DNA from 3 places in the Dactylosporangium sp. NPDC051485 genome. Region 1 is predicted to be linked to each of the others. Evidence: riboswitches for the same ligand, from Rfam matches in the RefSeq annotation. Region 1 holds a riboswitch; each other region holds the start of a gene.

The links. A riboswitch is a leader RNA that binds a small molecule or an ion and turns the genes downstream of it on or off. The one in region 1 is predicted to bind glycine.
Region 2: another riboswitch for glycine. It lies ahead of gcvP (aminomethyl-transferring glycine dehydrogenase); the one in region 1 lies ahead of gcvP (aminomethyl-transferring glycine dehydrogenase).
Region 3: another riboswitch for glycine. It lies ahead of gcvH (glycine cleavage system protein GcvH); the one in region 1 lies ahead of gcvP (aminomethyl-transferring glycine dehydrogenase).

The regions. Positions count from the first base shown of each region.
Region 1 covers NZ_JBFAZW010000014.1:12,796-15,051, forward strand. Annotated here, with positions in the region: gene gcvP (aminomethyl-transferring glycine dehydrogenase) at 1-1,398, opposite strand, end outside; glycine riboswitch at 1,467-1,563, opposite strand; partial or broken gene AB0M46_RS10290 (nucleotidyltransferase domain-containing protein) at 1,597-2,250, shown strand.
Region 2 covers NZ_JBFAZW010000016.1:48,804-51,059, forward strand. Annotated here, with positions in the region: gene gcvP (aminomethyl-transferring glycine dehydrogenase) at 1-1,162, opposite strand, end outside; glycine riboswitch at 1,313-1,408, opposite strand; glycine riboswitch at 1,742-1,833, opposite strand; glycine riboswitch at 1,834-1,930, opposite strand; gene AB0M46_RS11775 (helix-turn-helix domain-containing protein) at 2,115-2,256, shown strand, end outside.
Region 3 covers NZ_JBFAZW010000027.1:81,393-83,648, forward strand. Annotated here, with positions in the region: gene AB0M46_RS17995 (DinB family protein) at 1-440, shown strand, start outside; gene AB0M46_RS18000 (hypothetical protein) at 424-708, opposite strand; glycine riboswitch at 726-816, shown strand; gene gcvH (glycine cleavage system protein GcvH) at 964-1,326, shown strand; gene AB0M46_RS18010 (L-serine ammonia-lyase) at 1,323-2,256, shown strand, end outside.

The DNA of each region.
Region 1 (2,256 bases):
GCTCGAGAACACCGGGTGGGTCAGGTACTCCGACGCCCGCCGCAGCTCAGCCGGCACCGTGCCGGTCGTGTCCAGCCCGGTCACGTCGACGTGGGCCAGTCCGAACGCGGCCAGCACGTCGCGCAGGTGGCTGTAGGTGGTGGTCTCGTCGCAGGCGATCCCGACCCGGTCGGCGTCGATGCGGCGCAGGTTCACCCCGCGCTCGGCGGCCGCCTCGACGACCTGCCCGGCCTGCCCCGGCACGACCGCGGTCACCGTGTCGAAGAACACCCGGTGCTCGGTGTCGACCCCGCCCGCGCGCAGGCCGGCGGCGATCCGGACGGCCATGTCGTGGGTGCGGGCGGCGATCGCGCGCAGGCCCTCCGGCCCGTGGTAGACCGCGTACATGCTCGCGGTCACGGCGAGCAGCACCTGCGCGGTGCAGATGTTGCTGGTCGCCTTCTCCCGCCGGATGTGCTGCTCGCGGGTCTGCAGCGCGAGCCGGTAGGCGGGCGCGCCGCCGGCGTCCTTGGACACGCCGACGAGCCGCCCGGGCAGGGTGCGCTCGAGCCCCTGGCGGACCGAGATGTACCCGGCGTGCGGCCCGCCGAAGCCCATCGGCACGCCGAAGCGCTGCGCGCTGCCGACGGCGACGTCGGCCCCGATCGCGCCGGGCTCGCGCAGCAGGCACAGGGCCAGCAGGTCGGCCGCCATGGTGACGATCGCCCCCCGCTCGTGGGCCCGGGCGACCAGCGCCTCGTGGTCGCGGACCGCGCCCGAGGCCCCCGGGTACTGCAGGTGCAGCCCGAAGAACGCCTCCGGCAGCTCGTCCGCGGCCGGGTCGAGCACGCGCACCTCGATGCCGAGCGGCTCGGCCCGGGTCTGGATCACGGCGAGGGTCTGCGGCAGCACGTCGGCGTCCACGACGTACACCTCGGACTTGACCTTCGACGAGCGCCGGGCGAGCGTCATCGCCTCGGCCGCCGCGGTGGCCTCGTCCAGCAGCGACGCCCCGGCGACCGGCAGGCCGGTCAGGTCGGCCACGACGGTCTGGAAGTTCAGCAGCGCCTCGAGCCGGCCCTGGGAGATCTCCGGCTGGTACGGCGTGTAGGCGGTGTACCACGACGGGTCCTCGAGCACGTTGCGCAGGATCACCGGCGGCGTGTGCGTGCCGTAGTACCCAAGGCCGATCATCGACACCAGCGTCCGGTTCGCCGCGGCCAGCCCGCGCAACTCGGCCAGCACCTCGGCCTCCGACGCGGCGGGCGGCAGGTCGAGCGCCTCGTGCCAGCGGATCGAGCCGGGGATGGCGGCGGTCATCAGGTCCTCGACCGACTCGTACCCGACGGTCTTGAGCATGCGGGCCTGCTCGTCGGTGGATGGGCCGATGTGCCGCGCGGCGAAACTGGTCATAGCCACACTCTCTGGGCGTCCGGGACAGGGGCGTATATGCGCTCCTCCCCCTCTGTCGCAGACTCCAGAGGTGCCAACCCGTCGCGGTCCTTCTGCCTGAGAGGTTCCGGGGAGGATTTGCCCCTTCGGCGTCGCCGTGTTGCCGATGGCGATCTCTCCCGCGCGGGTATTGCCAGCGTGCCTACCCTACCTCCTGTGCAGGACTTGACCATCGTGGCGTCACACACCATTTACACGGCAATCGTCGGCTCCCGCGCCTACGGCCTGGCCGGCCCGGCATCCGACACGGACCGCCGCGGCGTCTTCCAGGTGCCGACGCCGGAGTTCTGGCGCCTGGACAAGCCCCCCACGCACGTCGAGGGCCCGCGCCCGGAGGAGTTCTCGTGGGAGGTCGAGCGCGCCTGCACGCTCGCCCTGGCCGCCAACCCCACGGTCTGGGAGTGCCTCTCGTCGCCGCTGGTCGAGCGCCTCACCGACGCCGGCCGGGCGCTGCTGGACCTGCGCCCCGCCTTCCTGTCCCGCCGCGCCGCCCGCACCTACGGCGACTACGCCCGCGACCAGCTGGCCAAGCTCACCTCGACCCGCGCCAAGACCGGCGAGATCCGCTGGAAGCAGGCGATGCACATGGCCCGCCTGCTGCGCGCCGGCGCCCACGTCCTGCGCACCGGCGAGGTCCTGGTCGACGTCTCCACCCACCGCGACGAGCTGCTCGCGATCCGCCGGGGCGAGCTGTCCTGGGACGAGTTCCAGTCCCTGGCCGCGTCGCTGTCGGCCGACCTCGAGCGCGCCGAGTCCGAGACCCGGCTCCCGGACGAGCCCGACCGCGGCGCCGTCGAGCGCTTCCTGACGGACCTGCGCGCAGCG
Region 2 (2,256 bases), on a different contig from region 1:
TGTCGAAGAACGCCTGGTGTACCACCGTGACGCCACCGGCCCGCAGGCCGGCGGCGATGCGGGCGGCGTGCTGGTGCGTCCGACGGGCGATCCCGGTCAGGCCGTCGGGGCCGTGATAGACGGCGTACATCGACGCGACCACGGCGAGCAGCACCTGCGCCGTGCAGATGTTGCTGGTCGCCCGGTCGCGCCGGATGTGCTGCTCGCGGGTCTGCAGGGCGAGGCGGTACGCGGGCCGGCCGGCGTCGTCCACGGACACGCCCACGAGCCGGCCGGGCAGGTGACGTTCGAGCCCGGCGCGGACCGCGATGTAGCCCGCGTGCGGTCCGCCGTAGAACAGGGGGACGCCGAAGCGCTGGGAAGATCCGACGACGATGTCCGCGCCGTACTCGCCCGGTGGCATGAGCAGGGTGAGCGCCAGCAGGTCGGCGGTCACGGTGACCAGTGCTCCGCGCGCTTGTGCCGCGGCGGTCACCTCGCGAAGGTCGCGGACCGCGCCCGAGCAGCCGGGGTAGGACAGCACCACGCCGAAGAAGTCGTCCTCCGGCAGCGGTTCGCCGGGGTCGATGTCCACGACCTCGATGCCGACCGCTTCGGCACGGGTACGCAGGACATCCAGGGTCTGCGGCAAGGTGTCCCGGTCGACCAGGACCCGGGCGGAGCCCTGCTTGCCGGCGACGCGGCGCATGACCGTGACGGCCTCGGCGACCGCCGTGCCTTCGTCGAGCAGCGACGCGTTGGCGGTCGGCAGCCCGGTGAGGTCGCCGATCACGGTCTGAAAGTTGAGCAGCGCCTCGAGCCGGCCCTGGCTGATCTCCGGCTGGTACGGCGTGTAGGCGGTGTACCACGCCGGATCCTCCAGCACGTTGCGCCGGATCACCGCGGGCGTGATGGCCGGGTGGTAGCCGAGGCCGATCATGGGGACGGCCACGGTGTTCCGGTCCGCGAGCTCGAGCAGTTCGGACCGTGCCTCGGCCTCGGTGGCCGCCGCGGGCAGGTTCAGGTCGCAGGTGTTGCGGATGCCGCTCGGCACGGCGTCGTCGATGAGCTCGGTCAGGGTCCGGTAGCCGACTTCCGCCAGCATCTTGGCCCGGTCCGCGTCACTGATGCCGATGTGGCGGGCGGCGAACTCGCCGTGGGCAGAGGGGATGGGAGAGGTCATGGAGGGAGGCTCCCTGTTGGGGGCACCGTGGCACGGCGCCGTGGACGGGTGACCTCCCCGCTCTGTCATCGGTACCTGAGAGCTTCACCACCGGTCCGGGTGGTTTGCACCTTGGGTGCAGGACGTGACGTCCTGGCTTTCCAGAGTCGCCTCACCGGAGCGGTAGCTGGGCCTGAGAGATTCTGGGGAGTGTTGCTCCTTCGGCGCCTCGCCATGGATGGGCGAGGGCTCTCCCGCCTCGGTTGGAACGGCGTGATGTTGAGTTGTCAGGGGCGAGCGAACCACTCGTGATCGGTGGTGTGGCCGCAGGTCGGCGGCTGCCGCTGCGTTTCCAGGCCCGCGTTCTCACGAGGCGCCGCCCCGAGAACCGATCCGAGGGCGGTCTGCGGGCTCGGACGGTCACCGCGTCAAGGCCGGGGCGCCGCCGGGTGGGGAATCCGCCCGATCGATGGGCTGATCCGCGCTGTGCCGGGCCGCTGCGGGAAGGCGCGAGCGACGGCCGGGCGGCCCGGTGTGTCGATGCTGCGGGTCACGACGGGAGGCTCCTCTCGACCCAGACCGAGGCCTGGGACAGGTCTGCCTCCCCGCTCTGTCATCTTTGCCTGAGAGCTTCACCGCCACTGGGACGGTTTACACCTTCGGCGCGGGAAGTTCCCGACTTTCCAGAGTCGCCTGTCCGAGCGGTAACTGGGCCTGAGAGATTCTGGGGAGAAGTTGCTCCTACGGCGGCCGGCATCAGCGACGTCGGCACTCTCCCGCCCGGCATAAACGGCGAGTATTCACGTGTGGGCCGAACGATAGCGGCTCGGTGGGCACCTGTCCACCCGTCGTGGACCGCTCGTTGTCGCGGCCAGGACGGGACCCGACGTCAGTCTAGCCACCGCTCGGCGCCCCGAGAGAAGATGATTGTTCGAAAGTCCCGAACGATCGAATTATGTGCTACGGTCATCGAATGAGACCGCTGCCCGAGCCGGCAACCGAGCAACTGTCCCTCGCGTCGGTGCTGTATGCGCTTGGTGATCCGGTGCGTCTGGAGCTGGTGTCGCGCGTCGTCGCCAGCCCCGGGATGATCTGTTCGGACGCCGACCTGGACG
Region 3 (2,256 bases), on a different contig from region 1:
CGATCCCGGCCCGGCTCGGCACCTTCGCCGGGCGCTACGCCGCGGCCCTCGCCGCCGTCCCCGACGTGCGCCGCCGGCCGGCCCCGCAGGTGTGGTCGCCGCTGGAGTACACCTGCCACCTGCGCGACGTGCTCGCCGTGCAACGGGAGCGCATCGAGCTGGCCCTGCGGGCCGACGCCCCCGAGTTCGCGACGATGGGCCGGGACGAGCTCGTGGTGACCCGCGCGTACAACGCCCAGGACCCTTCCGCCGTGCTCGCCGACCTGGCCGCGAACGCCGAACGGCTCGCGGCCGCCTTCGGCGCGCTCGACGCCGCCGCGCTGGCCCGGGTCGGCTCCTACCCGTGGCCAGAGCCGGTCGAGCGCACCCTGCTGTGGCTCGGCCAGCACACCGTCCACGAGGGCGAGCACCACCTCATGGACATCACCCGCACGGCCTGAGCACCCCGGCCCGTTCGCGCTGCCTGGGCCAGCGCCGCAATGGCAGGCTCGCCCGCGGCGTCACCGGGTCGCCCTCGCCCTGGCCGAGGAGCGGGACGCCGAGCACCCCGCCCACCACGCGGCCGGCGCGCTCGCCGGCGCCGCCTGCGGGCGGACCCAGGGCGGCGTGCGCTACGCCCTGCCCGAGCCAAACCCGCGCCCCGGGAGCTGCGTCGAGGGCCCCGGGCTTGACCCGCCCGGCAACGTCCCCGTACGGTCGCAGCGACAACTCCACATCACGCCGAACAAACCGCGGCGGGAGAGTCCCCATTCGCTGGGGCGCCGAAGGAGCAACTCTCCCCGGGAATCTCTCAGGCCCACGTACCGCCGCGGCCAGGCGACTCTGAAAAGCCGGGACGCCGCGTCCCGCGCCCACGGTGCAAACCGCCGCCCGCCTCACCCGAGGCCGGGCCGGCCGGTGAAGCTCTCAGGCATTCGATGACAGAGCGGGGAGGCCACCCGTCATCGACCAGGGGAGCCTCTCGTGACCGTGCCACCGAACCTGCAGTACACCCGCGACCACGAATGGATCGCGGACCTCAGCACCGTCGGGATCACCCGCTTCGCCGCCGACGCCCTCGGCGACATCGTCTACCTGGACCTGCCCGAGCCCGGCCGCGAGGTGCGGGCCGGCGAGCCGTGCGGCGAGATCGAGTCCACCAAGTCCGTGAGCGACCTGCTGGCCCCCGCCGACGGCGTGGTCGAGGAGGTCAACCCGGCCGTCGCCGCCGACCCGGCCCTGATCAACGAGGACCCGTACGCCAACTGGCTCTTCCGCATGCGCGTCACCGGCGCGGCCGACCTCCTCGACATCGAGGCGTACACGGCCCTGATCGGGTCGCAGTGACGACACTCAGCGCCTTCGACCTGTACTCCGTCGGCATCGGCCCGTCCTCCTCCCACACCGTCGGGCCGATGCGCGCGGCCCGGCGCTTCGTCACCCGCCTGCAGGACGACGGCCTGCTCCCCCGGGTGGCCCGGATCAAGGCCGAGCTGTTCGGTTCCCTGGGCGCCACGGGCCACGGCCACGGCTCCGCCCCCGCGGTGATCCTGGGCCTGGAGGGCGCCGATCCCTCCACAGTGGACACCGACGCGGCACCGGGCCGGGTCCGCGCGGTCCGCGAGACGGGCCGGCTCGAACTGCTCGGCGGCGCCCACGCGGTCGCCTTCGACGTCGACGCCGATCTGGTCCTGCACCGCCGCCGCAGCCTCCCCGAGCACCCCAACGGCATGCGCTTCCACGCCTGGGCGGCGGACGGCTCCCCCGTGGCCGAGCGCACCTACTTCTCCGTCGGCGGCGGGTTTGTGGTCGGCCCCGATGGCGCGCCCACCCCGGCCGAGGACCCGGTGAAGTTCCCCTTCACCACCGGCGCCGAGCTGCTCGCCCACGCCACCACCGAGGGCCTGCGGGTCAGCGACGTCATGCTGCTCAACGAGCAGTCCTGGCGCCCCGAGCCGGCGATCCGGGCCGACCTGCTGCACATCTGGTCGGTCATGCAGGAGTGCGTCACCCGCGGCTGCACCCGCCCGGACGGCGTCCTGCCGGGCGGGCTGAAGGTCCGCCGCCGCGCCCCGGCCCTCCACGCGGACCTGTCCGCGGCCCCGGATGCCGCCGACCCGCTGCACGTCCTGGACTGGGTCAACCTCTACGCCCTCGCCGTCAACGAGGAGAACGCCTCCGGCGGCCGGGTCGTCACCGCCCCCACGAACGGCGCCGCCGGCATCATTCCCGCCGTGCTGCACTACTACGCGCGCTTCGTCCCGGGCGCCGACGACG